Regions from separate parts of the Methylorubrum extorquens genome, predicted to be linked through region 2. Evidence: riboswitches for the same ligand, from Rfam matches in the RefSeq annotation. Region 2 holds a riboswitch; the other holds the start of a gene.
The links. Region 2 has a riboswitch for thiamine pyrophosphate ahead of thiO (glycine oxidase ThiO). Riboswitches for the same ligand answer to the same signal wherever they lie in the genome.
Positions count from the first base shown of each region.

Region 1: linked by a shared signal. The riboswitch ahead of thiC (phosphomethylpyrimidine synthase ThiC) and the one ahead of thiO (glycine oxidase ThiO) in region 2 are both predicted to bind thiamine pyrophosphate.

Region 1 covers NZ_JALJXF010000001.1:4,338,616-4,349,174, forward strand. Annotated here, with positions in the region: gene J2W78_RS20250 (GNAT family N-acetyltransferase) at 1-321, opposite strand, end outside; gene J2W78_RS20255 (polysaccharide deacetylase family protein) at 528-1,580, shown strand; gene J2W78_RS20260 (hypothetical protein) at 1,593-2,033, opposite strand; gene J2W78_RS20265 (DUF2842 domain-containing protein) at 2,133-2,339, opposite strand; gene J2W78_RS20270 (COX15/CtaA family protein) at 2,687-3,835, shown strand; gene trhA (PAQR family membrane homeostasis protein TrhA) at 4,117-4,797, shown strand; gene J2W78_RS20280 (hypothetical protein) at 4,923-5,186, opposite strand; TPP riboswitch at 5,444-5,548, shown strand; gene thiC (phosphomethylpyrimidine synthase ThiC) at 5,623-7,515, shown strand; gene J2W78_RS20290 (flagellar protein FlaG) at 7,732-8,079, shown strand; gene flaF (flagellar biosynthesis regulator FlaF) at 8,263-8,637, opposite strand; gene J2W78_RS20300 (hypothetical protein) at 8,815-9,054, shown strand; gene J2W78_RS20305 (hypothetical protein) at 9,188-9,328, opposite strand; gene J2W78_RS20310 (hypothetical protein) at 9,515-9,841, opposite strand; gene J2W78_RS20315 (metallophosphoesterase family protein) at 10,077-10,559, opposite strand, start outside.
Region 2 covers NZ_JALJXF010000001.1:406,030-416,588, reverse strand. Annotated here, with positions in the region: gene thiS (sulfur carrier protein ThiS) at 1-121, opposite strand, end outside; gene thiO (glycine oxidase ThiO) at 118-1,338, opposite strand; TPP riboswitch at 1,416-1,538, opposite strand; gene J2W78_RS02025 (adenylate/guanylate cyclase domain-containing protein) at 1,661-2,932, opposite strand; gene J2W78_RS02020 (hypothetical protein) at 3,230-3,598, shown strand; gene J2W78_RS02015 (helix-turn-helix domain-containing protein) at 3,790-4,794, shown strand; gene J2W78_RS02010 (MFS transporter) at 4,803-6,146, shown strand; gene rpoD (RNA polymerase sigma factor RpoD) at 6,352-8,352, opposite strand; gene dnaG (DNA primase) at 8,554-10,482, opposite strand.

The sequences.
Region 1 (10,559 bases), 3.9 Mb from region 2:
GTGCCGGTCGCCGACCACCCGCGCGACCCGCAGCGGACCGCGGCGCCCGATCGCGAACGGGAGCAGAAGCCGCACCCGTCCATGCGCGTCGCGGAGCACGAGAATGCGCGTCTCCTCACCGGCATCGATCCCGGCGCCGAGATACGCCGCCACCCAGTCGAAGCGCTGGTAGGGCGTCATCAGGACGGCCGGATTGGATTCCAAGCCTCGCCACAGCCCCTCGACCGCGGCGAGATCGGAAAACACCTCCGCGGTGAGGCCGCCATGGCCCCGCAGCTCCGCCCGCACGGGGCGCCCCAGATCTTCGGCGAGAGCCGCCATTCCCACATCCCCCGTTGCGGGCGCCCGTCACGGCCAGGACGGACAGCCCCACAAAATCGCCTGCGGGCGATCCTGCCCGGTCTGTCCTCAAGCCTCGGTTGATGCCGGCGGCCGATCTGCGGGGATGGGTAACGAAAGCTTTTCGCGTCGGCCGCTAGGATCAAGGCGATGCCGGGATCGCCCGGTGCCCCGAGTCCTGACGCGCCATGCTGTCGCCCCGCACACGACACCGCCTGTTCCGCGCCGGCTTTCGGGCGATCACCGCCACGGGTGCCGACCGCTGGCTCGCCCCCGCCACCCGCGGGCGCGGGATCATCCTCACCTTCCACCATGTCCGCCCCGAGCCGGTGCCGGGTTTCGCGCCGAACGCTCTCTTGTCGATCACCCCCGCCTTTCTCGAACGGACGCTGAAGGGGCTCGCCGCCCGTGGCTTCGAACTGATCGGCCTCGACCAAGTCACCGAGCGGCTCGCAAGCTCGGATTCTGGGCCTCCCTTCGCGGTGCTGACCTTCGACGACGGCTACCGCGACAATGTCGAGCACGCCCGGCCCGTGCTGGCACGGCACGGCGCGCCCTGGACGCTGTTCGTGACGAGCGATTTCGCCGAGGGGCGCGGGCGGCTGTGGTGGCTCGAACTGGAGCGGGCCGTGGCCCGGCTCGACGCGGTGCGGCTCGGCTCCGGCCTCGTCCTGCCTGCCCGCACGAATGCGGAAAAGACGACCGCCTTCGAGACGGTCTACCGCGCCCTGCGCGCCGGCCCGGAGCCGGTGCTGCTCGAAGAAATCGCCCGCCTCTGTCGCGAGGCCGGGTTCGAGCCGGGCGGGCTCGCCCGCGAACTCTGCCTGACCTGGGAGGAACTGCGCGACCTCGCCCGCGACCCGGCCGTCTGCATCGGCGCGCACACGCTCTCGCACCCGATGCTCGCCAAGCACGACGCCGGTTTCGCGCAGCGGGAGATGGCCGAGAGCCGTGCGCGGATCGAGGCGGAGCTGGGTCGCCCGGTGCGCCACCTATCCTATCCGGTGGGCGATCCGACTTCGGCCGGGACGCGGGAATTCGAAACCGCAAAAAAACTAGGTTTCGCCACCGCGGTGACGACCCGGCCGGGCCACCTGTTCGCAGGGCACGTGGAGCATTGCCACGCCCTGCCGCGGGTCTCGGTGAACGGGCTGCACCAGAGTGAGGCCGCGCTGGCGAGCCTCCTGTCCGGCGTGCCGTTCCTGGCCTGGAACCGCGGGCGGCGGCTCAACGTGGCGTGAGGATAGGCCGCCTCAGCGGCGGCGGCGGCGCGAGCGCGACGAGCCGCCCTCCGACTCCCCCGCACCGGCATCGGCGCTGCCGACATCGAAGCTGGCGCTGGCCCGGCCGCGCCGGCCGGAGCGCCGTCCGCGGCGCCGCGCCGGCTCGACATCGGGCTCCTCGATCGAGGGAATGCCGGGGATCGTCGCGGTCGAGGCGACCGAGGAGGTGGTGGAGGCGTCGTTGCCGCTGACATAGCCGCCACCGCTGGCGACGTTCCGGGCGGGCGGGCCGAACATGGCGAGGCACTGGTTGTAGGCGAGATCGTTCTTCAGCCGCTCGCATTCCGCCATGGAACGCGGCGTCCCCTGCGCGGCAGCGGTTTCGGCGGCCAGCGGCGCGGCGAGCATCAACGAGGCGGCGAGGAGGTGCGGACGGAACGAAAGCGCGGGACGGCGCGAGGAGGGGCGCATGGGCGGCGGGCGACCTTCGGAAGCGAACCTTGAGCGTAAGACGTCTCGCCTTTTCGCCAGGGAGTACGGCGAAAAAAGGGGCCCGGCGTGTTCTAATCCCTAATCGTCCGGCCGATCCATCCAGCGGATCAGCGGCATCAGCGGGAAGATCCAGGCGATGCCGAGGATCGAGTATATCACCGTCTGCACCGCCGGATGGGTTTCCGAGATGCGGCTGTCGGCAAGCGCCATGGCCAGCGGCGCGTAGACGATCACGAAGGCCAGGATCCCGAAGGTTCCGAGCAGGGTGCGCGTGCGGCGGCGCATGGGGGCCTTCGATCTCTCGTGTCAGGACGGCGCGCCGGTCCACGCGCCAGGACGGGTCGTACCGGTCCTGTTCGGACGCCGCAATGCGGGAAGCCTGCGTCACGGGGCGATCGCTCGAAGTCGCGGAATGCGGCTTCGCGGCGCGTGCCTCGGCTCAGCCAAGGCGTCAAGCGGAGCGAAAGCATGAACCTGCGGAGGCGGGCGCCGGCGACTGAGGCTGGCAGGAAACAGGGGGATCGCCTCAGGCGATCCCCCTGCATGCGTCATAGCTCGCGTTGCGCGCGGGGTCCCGCTTCCCGTAAGCCACACCCGAACGTTCCCGGCCGCCGGACCTGACGCGCGAGACCATGAGACTGTCGACGAACCCGACCCTCGACCGCTTCGACGCCGTTCCGGCGGCCTCCTACCGCCCCGGACACGGTGCGGTGCGCGCGTGGCTCTATGGGCTCGCCGTGCTCGTCGTCGCGATGGTCGCCGTCGGCGGCGCGACGCGGCTCACCGGCTCGGGCCTCTCGATCACCGAGTGGCGGCCCGTGACCGGCGTGGTCCCGCCACTCGACGCCGCCGACTGGGCGGCGGAGTTCGACAAGTACCGCGACACGCCGCAATTCCGCATCCTCAACCAGGGCATCGGGCTCGACGGCTTCAAGACGCTGTACTGGTGGGAATGGGGGCACCGCCTGCTCGGGCGGATCGTCGGCCTCGTGTTCTTCCTGCCGTTTGCGTGGTTCTGGGCCCGCGGCATGCTCGGGCGCCGCCTGCTCACCGGCCTCCTCGGCCTCGGCCTGCTCGGCGGGCTTCAGGGCGCCATCGGCTGGATCATGGTCGCCTCGGGCCTCCAGCCCGGCATGACGGCGGTGGCGCCGCTCAAGCTCGCACTCCACCTCACCACCGCGAGTCTGATCCTCGCCGGTCTCGTCTGGCTCGCCGCCGGCACCCGCCCGCGGGCGCTCGCTCCGGCGCCCGAACCGGTGCGGGTCGTCGCTTGCCTGTTGCCGGCCCTGGTGCTGGTCCAGATCTGGCTCGGCGGGCTCGTTGCCGGCTCGAAGGCGGGCCTGCTCTACAACACGTGGCCGGACATGGACGGCGTTCTCGTGCCGCCGGCCCGGATGCTGTTCGACAAGGTGCCCTTCATCGAGAACTTCATCGACAACCTCGCCCTGGTGCAGTTCAACCACCGCCTCTTCGCCTATCTCGTGGTGCTGGCGGCCATCGCCCACGCGGTCCAGGCCGCGCTTACGGCGCCCAGAAGCGCCGCGGCGGGCCGGGCGATGGGCGTGGCGGCGCTGGCAACGGCACAGATGGGTCTCGGCATCGCGACCCTGCTCCTGCAGGTGCCGCTCTGGGCGGGTCTGGCGCATCAGGTCTTCGCCATGGCGGTGCTGATCATGGCCACCGTCCATGCCCGCCTCAGCCTCGGCGTGCCCGCCGCCTCCGCGCCCACGGGGGCGGAGGTGCCGATCGGGCTGGAAGCGCTCGCCGGCCGCGGCGCCTGAAACGGCTCCGCGGCATTCCAGTGGTTTGGCGCGAAACCTGCTCGGCGTCCGCGCCCGGTTCATGAAACCGTCGCGATCGGCTTGGATGCTGGGGGAAGGCTCGGAATGGAACCTTGGCCGACTGCGATGCAGCATAGAAAGCGGTGTACCTTGCAGCGCAAAAGGTGGGCTCCAGTCGTCGTCACAGCAATTTCGGTGGAAGACTCTGCCCTCGGTAGTCCGACGATGGAACGACTCGCCGCTCTATAGAATTAAATACCTCGCCAACACAGGAGCAGAGGATGTTTCTGGCCGAGGACGGACGCCCGCTTGCGCTGACATGGAACTACACGCCCAGTGAATTGCGGGCGGACGGTGTAGTCCATATCGCAGGTATCGCCCTCGGGTTTCTCGGCGCGATCTGCTTGATCGCGATGGCAGCCCTCAACCATCTCGGGTGGATCGAACGGGCCTCTCTGCTGGTCTACGCCACCGCGTTGCTGGCGATGCTTGGCGCATCTGCCGCCTACAACATGTGGCCGGTGAGCCCGCGCAAGTGGATCCTGCGCCGTTTCGACCATGCCTTCATCTATCTGATGATCGCCGGCACCTACACGCCGGTGGTGGCGCTGGTCGGCTCCGGCCCCGTCGCCTGGACGCTGCTTGCCCTGATCTGGACGGTCGCCCTCACCGGCATCGCCATCAAGATCCTGATGCCCGGCCGCTGGGACCGGGTCTCGATCGTGCTCTACCTGATGCTCGGCTGGAGCGGCGTCCTCGCCTACGAATCGGTGATCTCGGGGCTCACCCCGTCCGCCCTCTGGCTCCTCGCTATCGGCGGCCTGCTCTACTCGGGCGGCGTGGTCTTCCACGTCTGGCGCAGCCTGCCGTTCCAGAACGCGATCTGGCACGCCTTCGTCCTGGCCGCGACCGCCTGCCATTACGGGACGATCATGGCGAGCGTGCTGCACGCCGGGGCGTGAACGGTCCTGCCTTTCCCGGCACCGGGCTGCGAAGCCGTTGCCACGCGCGATGTCGATGCAGCGCGTGAGCTGGGAACAAGCAAAAACGCGCGAAACCCGGCCGAAGGCCGACGGCGCCTGAATGCTCAGGCCGGCTCGGAGATGCTGCTGCCCTCGCCTAGGGTGTCGGAGGCGCGCTCGACGGCGCTGATCGCATCGAGCAGGTGCTGCACGCTGCGCTCCACCTCGATCCGGGGCCGGTCCATGCCGGCCGCCCGCGCCACCAGCCCTTCAAGCTGATCGAGAACGTCCAGGAGGTCGCCCGCGACAGCCGCAACGTCGCAGCCGGAGCGGACCGGCGTGGCGGGGGCAGGGGGGCGGCGGAAAGGGACGACCGTGCTCATCGCCATCGTGTGTCGCGAAAAGGCGGGCGCGTGGCCACCCGCCGACCGGGCGTCATCCACACCCAAGCCGCAGCGCGGGGTCGCCAAAGGAGGCTTCCCGGCTCAATTGGTGAGTTTTTCGTCGAAACCGTGGCTCGAATCCGCGGCAATCGGTCAAGCTTTCCCGCCGTGACACCGGGCCAGTTCCGAAACAAAAAATCTTTCCTCCGAATCGGCCCGTTCCGGCGATGCATTGACAAGGATCGCGCCGAAGCAGAGGCTGGAATCGTTCCGAGGGGGGCCCCGTATGGGGCTGAGAGTGGGCAGGCGCCCTGACCCTTGAACCTGATCCGGCTCGTACCGGCGGAGGGACGGGAACCAGTGGCCGCTGCTCACAAGCAGCATCGGCCAGCCGCACCATCGTCGGGACCACGGGTCGCCTCCCCTATCAGGAGCGACAGCGATGAACGCACCCGTCCGTCCCAAAGATCTTCCCAACGGCAATCCCGCCAGCGTGACCACCGGCCCCGTGCAGGGCTCGCGCAAGGTCTATGCCGAGGCGCCCGGCCGCCCCGACATCCGCGTGCCCTACCGGGAGATCGCCCTCTCCGACCCGAAGGAGGAGCCGGTGCGGGTCTACGACCCGTCGGGCCCCTACACCGAGACCGATGCGGGCATCGATCTCGAGAAGGGTCTGGCCCCGGTCCGCGAGCCGTGGATCGTCGGGCGCGGCTACGCCGCCGTGAAGCCGCGTGAGGTGAAGCCGGAGGACAACGGCTTTGCCGCCGCCGACAAGCTCGTGGCGCCGTGCCCCGCCGAGCGTACGATCCGCCGGGCTGAGCCGGGGCAGCTGGTCACGCAATACGAGTTCGCCCGCGCCGGGATCATCACGGAAGAGATGATCTACGTGGCGCATCGCGAGAATGCCTGCCGCGCGCAGATGCTGGAGCGCGCCGAGGCCGCGCTCGCCGACGGCGAGAGCTACGGCGCGGCGGTGCCGCCCTTCATCACGCCCGAATTCGTCCGCGACGAGGTGGCCCGCGGGCGGGCCATCATCCCGGCCAACATCAACCACCTCGAACTCGAGCCGATGGCGATCGGCCGCAACTTCCTCGTCAAGATCAACGCCAACATCGGCAACTCCGCCGTCACGTCGTCGGCTGCCGAGGAGGTCGAAAAACTGGTCTGGTCGATCCGCTGGGGTGCGGACACGGTCATGGACCTCTCGACGGGCCGCAACATCCACAACATCCGCTCGTGGATCGTGCGCAACTCGCCCGTGCCGATCGGCACCGTGCCGATCTATCAGGCGCTGGAGAAAGTCGGCGGCGACCCGCTGAAGCTCGATTGGGAGGTGTTCAAGGACACGCTTATCGAGCAGGCCGAGCAGGGCATCGACTACTTTACGATCCATGCCGGCGTGCGGCTGGCCCACGTGCCGCTCACCGCGCGGCGCACCACCGGCATCGTATCGCGCGGCGGCTCGATCATGGCGCGGTGGTGCCTCGCCGGGCACCGCGAGTCGTTCCTTTACGAGCGGTTCGACGAAATCTGCGACATCATGCGGGCCTACGACGTGTCGTTCTCGCTCGGCGACGGCCTGCGCCCCGGCTCCATCGCGGATGCCAACGACGCGGCCCAATTCGCCGAACTGGAGACGCTCGGCGAACTCACCAAGATCGCCTGGGACAAGGGCTGCCAGACCATGATCGAGGGCCCCGGCCACGTGCCGATGCACAAGATCAAGATCAACATGGAGAAGCAGCTGACTGAGTGCGGCGAGGCGCCGTTCTACACGCTCGGCCCGCTGACCACCGACATCGCGCCGGGCTACGACCACATCACGAGCGGGATCGGCGCGGCGATGATCGGCTGGTTCGGCTGCGCCATGCTCTGCTACGTCACGCCGAAGGAGCATCTCGGCCTGCCGAACCGCGACGACGTGAAGACCGGCGTCATCACCTACAAGATCGCCGCGCACGCCGCCGACCTCGCCAAGGGCCACCCCGCGGCGCAGCTCCGTGACGACGCCCTTAGCCGCGCCCGCTTCGACTTCCGTTGGGAGGACCAGTTCAACCTCTCGCTGGATCCCGACACGGCGCGTACCTACCACGACGAAACCCTGCCGAAGGACGCGCACAAGGTCGCCCATTTCTGCTCGATGTGCGGCCCGAAATTCTGCTCGATGAAGATCACGCAGGATCTGCGCGCCGACGTGCTCGCCATGGAGGAGGCCGGCATCGTCATCGGCCAAGCCCAGCCGATGAGCGACGCCGAGCGCCTGGCCGGCATGGCGGCCAAATCGCAGGAGTTCCTGGAGGAGGGCGGCAAGCTCTACGTCGACGCGGCGGAGTAAGCCGCGCGCCGAATACGGGATGGCCGCCCGGCGGGCGACCATCCTCGCAAAACCTATCGTTTGATGCGAATTCGCGAAAATTCTTCAGGTCATCGTTACGGATCGGTGAGGCTGGCCGGCATTCCCGGGGGACAAGCGGCGGGCCTTAAGATTCCGGTAGCGACGCGCGCAATCTCCTGAGGTCCGGCCTCGCGCCGGAACCGAAGGAATGCAGCCATGGACCCGATCAGGGCCGCGGCCTCGACGCCGCCCGTCTCCACCGCCCCCATCACCCCCGTCCGACCGGTCGCGGAGACCGTTCGCGACGAGGCGCCCGCCTCCCGCGTGCTCGATCCCGCGGTCACCGTCGCCGTGAGCCCCGAGAGTGCGGACACGAAACCGTCCGAGCCGGAGCGGCGTGCCTATACCCGCGATGCGGACAGCCAGAGCCTCGTTTTCCGTGTCACCGATCCGCAGACCGGCGATGTCGTGATGCAGATCCCCGACGAAGTGATCCTCAAGGCGCGGGCCTACGCGCGGGAAGCAGCGCCATCTCCGGGCGAGCGCATCGCCAAGACGGCCTGATACCAAATCCGCTCGATCCCTTCGGGATGGCGGATTTGGTATGACCAGCCATCCGACGGGACCGGACGTGCGGGCACGCGCGCGCCGCGTCGGCCTATGGTCAGCGGCCCAGACGGTACGCCGCTGCCGAAGGCGATCCGCTCCGGCAGCTCTGAAGCGATTCGGTTTTCTGGAAGCCGGCCTTTACACCCCCGGCCCGGCGTCGCCCTGAAGCCCCGCGGCGATGTGGTTGTTGAGCGAGACGAGCGACTCGATCTTCTGCGCCGTCGGCTCGATCATCGTGTCCAAAATCGTATGGAACACGTAGGCCGAGAGCTGCGCCATGCCGGTGCGGACCTCGGTGGGGAGCGGGCTGTTCGGCTCGGTCGCGGCGGAGGCCAGGATCGTCCAGACACGCTGGTTGAACGTCAGCGCGTCGTTGAGCGCCGGCCCCGCCTCGATCTGTGAGCCGAGGGACTGGAGACGGCCGGCGGCCTTCAGCAGAACGGCCGCCTCGGCTTCCCGAGGGGAGAGCGCCACGCGCGAAGCCTTCGCATAGGCATTGGCCGCGTACTGCATCGTCAGTGTTCTCCCTGCGCCGCCCTCGGCCGATCGCAGGCGAATCAATGCATCGTTTTTGTTAAAAGCCGGTATGCGAGCGTTCTGCCGTATTGGCGCCCCGAAAGGGGGTGAGTGCTTCGACGTGGCGGCCGTTATGGCCAGTCCGTGCCACATCGGGTCCGGAACCCGCTTCAGATGACGAATTTCTTTCTCGGATTGATGGCCGGCTGCATCATCGCCGGTGTCGTCACCATCACCGCTGCCCGGCACCCGGCGGTGCAAATGCGGCTCGGCCTCGTGCCGCCCGCTCAGGCGGCGGTCGTCGTAGCACCCCGCCCTGAAACGCCCCGCTGCCCGGTGCCGAAGACGGCGAACCAAGTCGGCAATCCGGAGATGCTGTTCTCGCGTAGCCGCCTCTGGTCGGTCGCCCCCTGAGGCCAGTCCTGATCCCTTGAGGCAGGCCTCAGGAAATCCGCTCGTTCGCTTCGCAGGGCACGATGTCGTGTCTCGTGCGAGCACCGCGCGGGCTTGCTGACCGGTCCCCGCCTGGATCTGAGCGGAAGCCGGATCAGACGCTGCTGCTGAGCAGAAACATCACCATCGTCGTCGCAACGGTGCTGCCGAGGAAGCCGAACAGGGCCGCGGCGAAGGAAGGGCCGGTCTGCATGTCGGCGGTGGGCTGACGGAGGGCGTTGTCGGTGGCGATCATGGCAAGACCCTGAGGGAAGAAGAGGAGTTTTCCGGCGCGAAGCGATCGGTTCGATTGCAGTGAATCTGCGCTTCACAGTGACGCTTGGCGGTGCGGGACCACACTCGAAACCGCGGACGGATCCGGCTTTGGCAGCATCGGGTTAGAGGCAGTCTCGATCCGCCGGGAGCGCGGGGCCGGCCGCGGTCAGTCGCAGCGGTTGACCTGCTTGGCGGCGCGCAGGGAGCGGAGCTCGCTGCGCAGATCGATCGACACGATGTCGGCCCCGCAATCCTCGAAGGCGTCCTGCGCCTCGTGGTAGCGGTCGCCGATCTCGTCGAGGGTGTCGCAAACCCGGTCGTGATTGCCGAGCTGTGCTTCCTGGCGGGCCTGATAGCGCAGAGCGCTGGCTTCCTGGATCTTGCGGCGGCCATCGAGGCAGCCCGGCGCCGCGAGCGCGGAGGAAGCCAGGGAGACGCCGACGAGGGAGGCCGCAAGGCCGGCGAAAACGGTGTGTCGCATGAGGTGACGCATGGGGCAGACCGACTTTGTTCGACCGAAGTCATGATAAGGTTAAGGAGCGTTCAGCACGCGGCCATCACAGTGTCTTCACCGATCCGGCCACTGCGTCGTCGCTCGTGTCGGCTTTTGAACGGTGACGCTAAGCCGATGGTTCCGAAACTGGCCTGCAGGATCTGCCAAGATTCTTGGAGGCTTCCCGGACGATTCTTGGTGGAACATTCGGCGCACTGGGATTCGATCGACACCCCTATCCCTCGGTGGACTCCTTTTGACCGAGATCTTGGCGACGGAGATCCTGCCCGGCGCGGTTTTGGCGCGCCGTCCCCGACACACGCCCGCGGCGCGAGACGAAAATCTGGTCGAGGGTGACCGGCGCCAAGCCCTGCGCATCGACGCCGACATCGTATTGTCGCGGGATCGGCTTGAGCCGGCCGTGGGAATGGCCGTGCAGGTTGATCGCGCCGCGGCCGAGGCCGTTCCAGGTGCGGAAGGCGTAGTGGCACAGTACGAGCCGGCGGCCCTCGACCTCGGTCTCCGCGTAATGCGCCACCGAAGTCCAGCCGGGCGCCGAGAGGGTGGCGGGGCCGTCGTTGTTGCCGACGATCAGGTGCTTGCGGCCGTTGAGCGCGCCGAGTAGGGCCGCGATGCGCTCCGGGGGAGGGCCGAGGGCGAAGTCTCCGAGATGCCAGACGGTATCGTCCGGCCCGACGACGGCGTTCCAGGCCTCGAC
Region 2 (10,559 bases):
TGACGGCGATGGCGATTCCCTCGGCACTCTCGATGCCCCGCTCCTCGGCCTCCGCCGCGAACAGGACGGCGAGGTCGGTCGCCTCGCGCTCGCAGGTCTCACCGTTGACGGTCAGCCTCATGCCACGGCCCTCCCTGCGGTTTGCATCGATGACGAGAAGCGCGCCCGGCCAAAACCGCGGGCGAAGTCCGGCAGCGTGCCCTCGGTGAGGAGGGTCGCCACGGCGTCGGCGGTCGCCGGGGCGAGCAGGTAGCCGTTGCGGTGATGGCCGGTGGCGACGACGAGGCCGGGAGCGGCCTCCTCGATGATCGGCGCGTCATCGTCCGAGGTCGGACGGAAGCCGCTCCAAACCGCGTCGATCGCCATTTCCTCGATACCGGGCAGAACCCGCCGTGCGCCCTCCAGCAAGGCGAACAACCCGCCCGCGGTGACGCCGCTGGTGAAACCGCAATCCTCCACCGTGGCGCCAACGATGAGATGCCCGTCGCTTTTCGGGGCCATATGCACCGCGTCGGTCCAGACCATGCGGGAGAGGGTGCCGGTGCGCTTGGTCGTGCGCAGCGCCAGCGACTGCCCCTTGAGCGGCCGGACCGGCACGGCGAGGTCGCCGGGAAGCAGGCTCGCTTCCCCGCTCCAAGCGCCGGCAGACAGGATCACCGTGTCTGCGGCCAGCGTGCGGCCGGCGGCGTGCAGGCCGGTGACGCGCCCGCCCCGGCGCTCCAGCCCCTCGACCGCGACACCCTCGCTGATGACGACGCCAGCCGCCTCGCAGGCGCCGAGCAGCGCGTCCATCACGAGCCGTGGGTCGACCTGCGCGTCGAGGGGGCAGAGGATGCCGGCGGTGACGTTGGGGCGCAGCAGCGGCTCACGCGCACGCACCTCCGGGCCGGACAGCCACTCGGCGGCGACACCCGAGCGGCGCTGCAGATCGTGACGGAAGCGCAGACGCTCCACTTCGTCGCGGCCGATGGCGATCACGAGGGTGCCGTCCGCGCGGTAATCGATTTCGCGGCCAGACGCCGCCTGGAGCGCGTCGCGAAAATCCGGCCAGCGGCGCAGCGATTCGAGCGCCAGCGGCAACAGCAGATCGGAGCCCGGCTCGTGCTCGGCAGCAGGTGCCAGCATACCGGTCGCGGCAAGGCTCGCACCGCTGCCGATGCTCCCGCGCTCCACCACGGCCACCGAGCGGCCGGTTTGCGCCAGCCGCCACGCGATCGACAGGCCGATCAGCCCCGCGCCCACCACGGCGACGTCGGCACGCTGCGGCAACTCCGCCGGGCGCGGTCGCATCGTGAGGCTCCGGCGCTGGCCGATCGGGGAGGTCAGCAGGTCTGACATCGAAAACGTGCCTTCCGCGGGTCTGCCCGCAGGAACTGGCACCATGTGCTTCGATAGAAGCGGGTCCGCTCGCATGAGCGCCCCATCAGGTCCAATCCCTACGCCGGTATGAGCCGGATCAGGTTCGAAGGATTTCCGCGCTGCCGGCGACGGCGATAGCGGTTTCTCAGCCCCTTGTCGGGGATCTCCCTGGAACACTTCGGATGTGGGCCCCGCCGGGCGCGCGGTCAATCCCTACCGGGCCGGGGATGGGGCAAATCAATCTACGACTCACACCGGACGGCGGACGCACGCGAACGCTTGGCTTGCGTTCGTTGACGATTTATTCCGCAGCGGCCTTCGCCGCTCGTCTCCGGCCAGGGCGGTACACCGCCATCGGCTCGTCGAACCCGTCGAGGTCGTGGCTTCCGAGCGGTTCGGGGTCGCCCCACAGGAAGTCCACGAACGGCTTCGACATCAGGAGCGGCTCCTGAAGCGTCCGGTTGAGCCGCGCGAGGCGGCTCGCGAGGTTCACGTCGCGGCCGATCACGGTGAAATCGAGCCGCGTGCCGGAACCGACATTGCCGTAGGCCGCCTCGCCATGATGCAGGGCGATGCCGGCATCGACCACCCGCTCGCCGAGGCCGAAGCGCCCGACCGCGTTCGCTTCGGCAAGAGCCGCCAACGCCGCCTCCGCTGCCGTGAGCGCACTCTTGGCCGCGCCACCGAGGTCGTCTCCCGATTCGCGGAAGATCGCGAGCAGCCCGTCGCCGAGATACTTCAGCACCTCGCCGCCCTCCCGCTCGATCGGCGGCACGAGACAGTCGAAGAACGCGTTCAGGAGATCGACCGCGCCCTCCGGCGTCCGGTTGGCGGACAGGCGCGTGTAGTCGCGCATATCCGCGAACAGGATCGCCGAGCGGATGCGGCGCACCTGCCCGCGCCGGATGTCGCCCGAGAGGATCGCGCGGTGCGGCTCGTCGCCGACATAGATGCGCAGCACCGTATCGAGCTGCTTGTTGAGAATGCGCATCTCCATCACCGCGGCGAGCGCGGGCATGACGAAGCGCAGGATCGCGATATCCTCATCGCGGAAGCCGTCCTCCGCGCGCGTGGCGAAGGTGATGCCGTTCTTGTTGCCGTTGGTGAAGATCAGGGGCGCCACGAGGTAGTGCGTGTAGCCGTCGGCCTTCAGCTCCGGGACGATCGCGTAGGCGTCCTCGGCGGTCTCCGCGAGATCGAGGCTCAGCCACTCGCCGGATTCGTGCACGGTGGAGAACGGGCTCGCTTGGTAGGCCTTCGCGGAGACCTCGCCGTGGGGAAACAGGCGCACGGTCGATCCGGCGCCGCGGGTCCAGACGCGGCCGACGCCGGAATACTCGGAATGAAGCGTGTCGATGGCCGTGGAGGCCCGGTCGATCGGCACGCCGATCGCGTTGAGGCGCTCGGCGAGCCCCGCAAGCAGGTCGTCGGCCTTGGGCAACCGGGCACCTTCACCGAGCAGCCAATCGCGGATGCCAACGCAGCGTTGCAGAGCCCCGAACGGGACGTCCTCGGCTTCCGATCCGTCGGCGAGAGCCGTCGGCGTTGGTTTCGGTGCGTCGGCGTCTCGCATCGGGGACAGGTGGGTTCTCGAGTGCTCAAAGCAAGGCTTCGCGCGGGGCACGAACGGCGCTTTGAGCCCATGGTGGACGACGAGCGCCCGGCACGCTCGAAGCCTGGGGGACGAGCGTGACCGCATCGTGACGCGGAAGGCCGGGCAAGGTGAGCCAGCATGACCGAGATTGGGACGCTGGATCAAGTCATCGAAGCGACACGGCAATGCACAGCGCAGGCCCCTGCGCTAAGGCGGAAGCGTGGCAGGAGGATGCCTGCCGGACCCGCCGATCGATCGGCGCCAGGACGACCCGACATGTTGAGAACCGCTTTCAGCCTCACCCTTCTGGCCACCGCGGCGCTCGCACCAAGCCTTACCCTGGCTCAGGGCAAGCAGGATTTCACCCTCGTCAACCGCACCGGCTACCAGATCGACGAGGTCTATGTCGGTCCCGTCAGCCAGTCGCACTGGGGCCAGGACGTGATGGGCAAGGATGCGATCGCCAACGGCGACACCGCCGACATCACGTTCAACGGCGGCTCGAACGCCTGCAAGTGGGACATCAAGGTCGTCTACAACGACGGCGACGAGTCCGAGTTTCGCGGGGTGAACCTGTGCAATGTCAGCCGGGTGACCCTGTTCTGGAACCGCAGCGCCGGCGAGACGCGCTTCGTCGTCGAGTAGACCCGACCCGAGGCGGCTTGCCGGATGAAAAGTGCGTGGAAAGCATGCCGTCGAGCCGTCGATTGAATTACGCTTCTCAACACATCGCGAGCGCGGGACTTTCTGCACAATATCGCGCTTGCGATCACCAGAAGCGATACCGATAACTGCATGGGATCGCGGTTTTCAGATTCCCTTGCGCTCCTTGGCCCGTGTCGAACCAATCCTTCACCTTCACATCCGAGGCAGACGGCTTCGAGGGGTATCATGCGCTCTACTCGGCCGGTTCCAACGTCGCGGCGACCGACGGGCCATTCCGCGCTCGCGTAGAGGCGCATCGGTTCGGCCCGATCAACGTCTTCGAGCGAACGTTAAGCAGCGTCCAGCATTGGCGTGACAGGGCCCGCGTGCGCCGCGACGGCTTCGATCACTTCGTGATTCAGTACCTGCGCAGCGGTACCTACTATGGTGGTTCCATCGACTCGGAACGCCGCCTCGCACCCGGCGACGTCATCCTGTTCGACATGAGCCGCCCGCAGCGCACGCACGTCGAATCGGCATCGACCGTGACGGTGAGCCTGAGCCGAAAACTGGTCGAGGCGGCGGCACCCGAAGCGGGCCGCTATCACGGACATGTCTTGCCGGAGGCGGTGTCGGGTCTGCTCGGCGACCTGATGGGATCCCTCGCGCGGCGGGCCGCCGCCACCGATCCGAGCACGGCCGAGAGCACCGCCCGTGCGCTGACCGAGTTGCTAGCCGGCGCGCTCGGGCAGGTCAGGCCCGACGACGAGGCTTCGAATGCCCTTATCGCCGATCTGCGGCGGCGGCGCGCGGAGGCATTCATCGAAACGCGGCTCAACGACCCCGCACTCGACGTCTCGATGGTCGCAAGGGGGGCGGGATTGTCGCGCAGCGCACTCTATCGCCTGTTCGAGCCGACGGGTGGCGTCGCACACCACATCCTGACCCGCCGCCTCGAACGGTTGAGCGGGGCGCTCCGCAATCCGGTCGAGGCCCGCTCGATCACCACCCTCACCTTCGATCACGGCTTTGCCAGCGAGAGCCATTGCAGCCGCGCCTTCCGCAGCACGTTCGGCTTGCCGCCGGGCCGCTATCGCGCCGAAATGCGACACCCGCGCGCGGGCACCGTCGGCCAGCCTCTGCCCGGCGAGAGTGCCGCGAACCTGATGTCCGCTTGGTCGCGCGCCCTCGCCTGAACCCACGGATGTCATCCCTTTCCGCGAACCCGCAGCCGGGCACAGCCTCCGCCCGAGCCGGTCTCGTGGGCTGGCCGCTCGTCGCCTTGCTGGCCACGATCCAGTTTTCGGCGTTCAGTGACCGGTTTCTCCTGACGCTGGTCGCCACCCCGCTCAAGCAGGCCTTGGCTCTCAGCGATACCCAGCTCGGCCTGCTCCAAGGCTCGGCCTTCGCCCTCCCCTACGCACTCACCCTTCCGCTGCTCGGCATCGTGGCCGACCGTGGTCGCCAGCGTGGACTTATCCTCGCTGGGCTCTCGCTCTGGAGTGCGGCGACCTTCGCCAGCGGTCTCGCAGGCGGGTTCGGTGCGCTCCTCGCGGCGCGCCTCGCGCTCGGGCTGGGTCAGGCGGGGTTCGGCCCCGCCGCTCTCTCGCTGATGACCCTGCATCTACGCCGGAATCGCCTCGGCCGGGGCATCTCGGCGCTCACCGCCGCCGCCACGCTCGGCCGCAGCTTCGCTCTCCTCGCGGGCGGGGCCGTGCTGGCATGGCTGACGGCACGGGGCGGCCTTACCCTTCCCGGCCTCGCCCCCCTCGCCCCGTGGCAGGCTCTGCTCGTCCTCGCGGCGCTGCCGAACCTTGCCCTCGCCATCCTGGTGATGCGCATCCGGCCGACCCCGCGGGCCGCCGCTTCGGCACAGGCGTCACGCAGACTCCGCGAACCGTCGCTTCGCAGCGCCCTGGCCTGGATCGCGCGGCGGCGGAAGGCGTACCTGCCGCACGTCGCCGCCGCCACGGCCGCGGTTCTCATGACGCAGACCCTCACCGCCTGGGCGCCGACCTTCTATGTCCGCGCCTTCGGCCTCACCCCGGCGGAGAGCGGCCTGCGCCTCGGCCTCCTCGTGCTGATCGCCGCGCCGCTCGGCCATTTCGCGGGCGGGCTGGCCCTGGACCGGCTGCGCGGCGCCGGGCACGCGGATGCCGCGCCGCTGCTTCTGGCGGTGGGGCTGATCCTGGCCGTGCCGACGACGGCGTTCGCGAGTTTGAGCCCCGACCTGTCCCTCTCGCTTATCGGGTTCGCCGGCCTCGTCGCGCTGCTCGGCTTCACCAGTCCACCCGGCTTGGCCGGCATCCAGATCCTGACCCCGCAACGGCTGCGCGGCCGGGTCAACGCCCTGTTCCTCGCGACCGTCAACTTGGCGGGGTTCGGCCTCGGGCCGCTTCTGGTCGGCCTTCTCAGCGACCACCTGTTCGGGGAGGCCGGCCTCGGGCTCGCCCTCCTGGCCGTCTACGCGCCCGTCGGCGTAGCGGGGACCCTGGTCGCCCTGCTCGCGCGCCGCGCTTGGCGACCGGCTCGGCGGCGCCCGGTCTGATACGGTTTATCGCTTCAGGATCTTCGCTGTCTTTGCGAGACGAAGCCGTGGCAATCCAGGGCTCCGCACGATCCGGCGAAGTCGCGCCCTGGCTCGCTTCAGCTCCGCCTCGCGATGACGGAGGGGGCAAAATCCCGGGCGATCAATCTGAATCCGTGTCAAACGAAAACGGCCGCCCCGAGGGGCGGCCGGTTCAGCGTCCGGGTCAGTTGTCGAGGAAGCTTCGCAGCTTCCGCGACCGGCTCGGATGCTTGAGCTTGCGCAGGGCCTTCGCCTCGATCTGGCGGATGCGCTCGCGGGTCACCGAGAACTGCTGGCCCACCTCTTCGAGGGTGTGGTCGGTGTTCATGCCGATGCCGAAGCGCATGCGCAGAACGCGCTCTTCGCGCGGCGTCAGCGAGGCGAGCACACGGGTCGTGGTCTCGCGCAGGTTCGACTGGATCGCCGCGTCGATCGGCAGGACGACGTTCTTGTCCTCGATGAAGTCGCCGAGATGCGAATCCTCCTCGTCGCCGATCGGCGTTTCGAGGGAGATCGGCTCCTTGGCGATCTTCAGGACCTTGCGCACTTTCTCCAGCGGCATGGCCAGCTTCTCGGCCAGCTCCTCCGGAGTCGGCTCGCGGCCGATCTCGTGCAGCATCTGGCGCGACGTGCGGACGATCTTGTTGATCGTCTCGATCATGTGCACCGGAATGCGGATCGTGCGCGCCTGGTCGGCGATCGAGCGGGTGATCGCCTGCCGGATCCACCACGTGGCGTAGGTCGAGAACTTGTAACCGCGGCGGTACTCGAACTTATCGACCGCCTTCATCAGGCCGATATTGCCCTCCTGGATCAGATCCAGGAACTGCAGGCCGCGGTTGGTGTACTTCTTGGCGATCGAGATCACGAGGCGGAGGTTGGCCTCGATCATCTCCTTTTTCGCTTGGCGGGCCTCGCGCTCGCCCTTCTGCACCATGGCGACGATCTTGCGGTATTCGCCGATCTGAAGGCCGGTCTCGGAGGCAAGCGTCAGGATCTGCTCGCGCAGGTCCGCGACCTGCCGGCCGCCGCGCTCGACGAAGTTCTTCCAGCCCCGGCCGCCGAGGGTGGCGACGCGGTCCATCCAGTTCGGGTCGAGTTCGTAGCCCTGGTAGTGACGCAGGAACTCGTCGCGGGCGACGCCGTGATGCTCGGCGGCACGCATCAGGCGGCCCTCATGCGAGATGAGGCGCTTGTTGATGTCGTAGAGCTGCTCGACCAGCGCCTCGATGCGGTTGGCGTTGAGCGAGAGCGACTTCACGTCGGTGACGACGATGTCCTTCAGCTCGGCCTGCTTCTTGGTCTGCGCGGAGGTGACCGTGCCGCCGCCGGCCTTCAGCTCCGTCTCCTCGTTCTGGAGCTTGCGCAGCTTGCGGTAGTTCGAGGCGATGTTGTCGAAGGTTTCGAGAACGCGCGGCTTGATCTCGGCCTCCATGGCCGCGAGCGACACATTGTTCTCCATGTCGTCCTCGTCGTCGCCGCCTTCCGGCGGGACGGCGCCTTCGGCGTCCTCCGACTCCTCGTTCTCGCTCTCCGCCTCCTGCGGCGCGCCGCGGGCGTCGGGGCCGGCATAGGTGGCTTCGAGGTCGATGATGTCGCGCAGCAGCACCTTGCCGTCGACGAGTTCGTCGCGCCAGATGATGATGGCCTGGAAGGTCAGCGGGCTCTCGCAGAGGCCCGCGATCATCGCCTCGCGACCGGCCTCGATGCGCTTGGCAATCGCGATCTCACCCTCGCGCGAGAGCAGCTCCACCGAGCCCATCTCGCGAAGGTACATCCGCACGGGATCGTCCGTGCGGTCGGTCGGCTCGCGGGTGGTGGGGGTCGCGACCGCGACAGCACGGGTGCCGGAGGTCTCGGCAACCTCGCCGCCCTCGGCACTCTCCTCCTCCTCGGAGGCCTCTCCGTTGGCCTTGGCCTCGGGCGCGGCCTCTTCGGATTCCTCCGCCTCGACCACACGGATGCCCATGTCGTCGAGCTGCGCGAGAACATCCTCGATCTGGTCGCCGTCGACCTGACCGTCCGGGAGGACCTCGTTGATCTCTTCGTAGGTGACGTAACCGCGCTTCTTCGCGAGCTTGACCATCCGCTTGACGGCGGCATCCGTCAGGTCAAGGAGCGGGCCGTCCGTCGGTTGATCCTGGGCGGCGTCCGCATCGTCCCGCTCGGTTGCCTTCGTTGCCATGCTCAGCCTATTGTTCTCGTGGCGGCGCCGCAGGCTGAGCCCGCGCTCCGCGAAAGACCCGTCGCAATGTCTTGGAATGGCGCGCTTGTCGAGTGCCCGCGCCGATTCTCGTTGCATCCGCTTTAACTTGCCGTGCGTTGACCGACCGTTAACCAAGTCGGCCCCTCGCCGCCGTCACCCTACGGTCACGCCGACGCGAATTCATTCCTCATGAGAGACCTCCGCTTCCGCCTCGGCCGCAGCGATCACTGCCAATTGCTGTTGCACGTCGCATAGCCACGCGAAATTGGCCTCGGATCCGTCCTCGGCAAGAGCTCTTTCAGCTTGGTGAAGTTCGCTATGTAGCGCTCCCGTCTGCCGGTGCAAGATCACGGCCTGATGCAGGGTCTGTTCGAGACGCTGCGGGTCGGCGTTCGGATCGAGCGTCCAGCGGTCGCCGGAGCTGACCAGGGCAAGCAGCCGGGCATGGGCCTCTTCCAGCCCCGCACGACGCAGCCGCGCCTCCATCAATTCGGCTTCCGGGGTGCCGGCCTCCGCCGCCCGGTCGAGCAGGAGAGTGCGGAGCGCGCGGGCATCCGGGTTCATCAGTTCGAGGGCCGCGAGCGCCTCCTCCTCGATCCCGAGCAGCTCCGGGTGCGCGAGCAGGCTCATGACGATCATCGCCTCGCGCTTGGCCGCCCGCCCGCCCGCAGCCGGCATGGGGGCCGCCGTCTTCAGCAGCGGGTTGAAGCCCGTGGTGATGCGGGGCGACGGCGGCGGATCGCCGGGGCGGGGCCGGCGCTGGAACGGGGCGCCGCGCGGGCTCGCCGGACGGCCGCCGGCCGCGCGCTCGGTGCGTCCGCCGGAAAACCCGCCACTAGCCCCGCCGGACAGGCCCCGCAGCCGCCCCTCGATATCGTCGCGATAGAAGCGGCGCACGGTCTCGTCGCGAATGCCGGCCACCGCCTCCCGCAGGGTTCGAGCGAGTCCGGCCCGGCGCTCCGGCGTCTCGAGGGTCCCCGCCTCGGCTTCTCGCGCCCACAGCATCTCGACGAGCGGTCGCGCGGCCGAAAGCACCGCCTCGATCGCAGGGGGACCGCCGGAGCGCATCAGGTCGTCCGGGTCCTGCCCCTGGGGCAGCATCGCGATGCGCAGGGACTTGCCGGGCTCCAGCATCGGCAGGGCCACGTCGAGCGCGCGGAAGGCGGCGCGCTGGCCCGCCCCGTCACCGTCGAAGCACAGAATCGGCTCGTCGGCATGGCGCCAGAGCAGGGCGAGCTGATCCTCGGTCAGCGCCGTGCCGAGCGGCGCCACCGTCTCGGGGTAGCCGGCCAGCGTCATGGCGATGACGTCGACATAGCCCTCCACCGCGACGATCCGGCTCCGGTCGTGCGCGCTCCTGCGGGCGGCATGGAGGTTGTAGAGCATCCGCCCCTTGTGGAAGAGCGGCGTCTCCGGCGAGTTCATGTACTTCGCCTTGGCCTCGGCTTGCATCGCCCGGCCGCCGAAGGCGACGACGCGGCCGCGGACGTCGAGGATCGGAAACATGATCCGGTCGCGGAACTTGTCGTAGGGGACGTTCACTCCCTCGGGCGCCGCGAGCAGCCCGAGTTCCAGCATCAGGTCGCGGTCGACCCCCTTGCCCGCGAGGAAATCGCGCAGGGCGTAGCGACCGGGCAGCGAATAGCCGAGCCGGAACGTCTTGCGCGTCGCCTCGCCCAGGGCCCGTCGGTCGAGATAGGCCCGCGCCTCTCCGCCCGCCGGCCCCCGCAACTGCTCCTCGAAGTAGGCGGCGGCCAGTTCCATGACTTCGAGGGCGCCCTTGCGCCGCTCCTCGGCCTGCTCGTTCTCGACCGTCATCTTCGGCAGGGCGACGCCTGCCTCGCCGGCCAGTCGCTCGACCGCCTCGGGGAAGCTCAAGCCTTCCGTTTCCATGACGAATTTGAAGATGTCGCCGTGCTTGCCGGAGGAGAAGCAGTGGTAGAACTGCTTCTGGTCGTTCACGTAGAACGAGGGCGTCTTCTCCGAATTGAACGGCGACAGGCCGCGCCACTCGCGGCCGGCCTTCTTCAGCCGCACGCGCCGGCCGACCACCTCGGAGGTGGGCACGCGGGCACGGATCTCTTCGAGGATGTGGGGCGGGTAGCGCACGGTGACTCTGCTGGAAGCGGATCGCGTGGACGTTCAGGACCGGCCTTGCGGCAGGCAGTCTAGCGCGGCGGACCTGC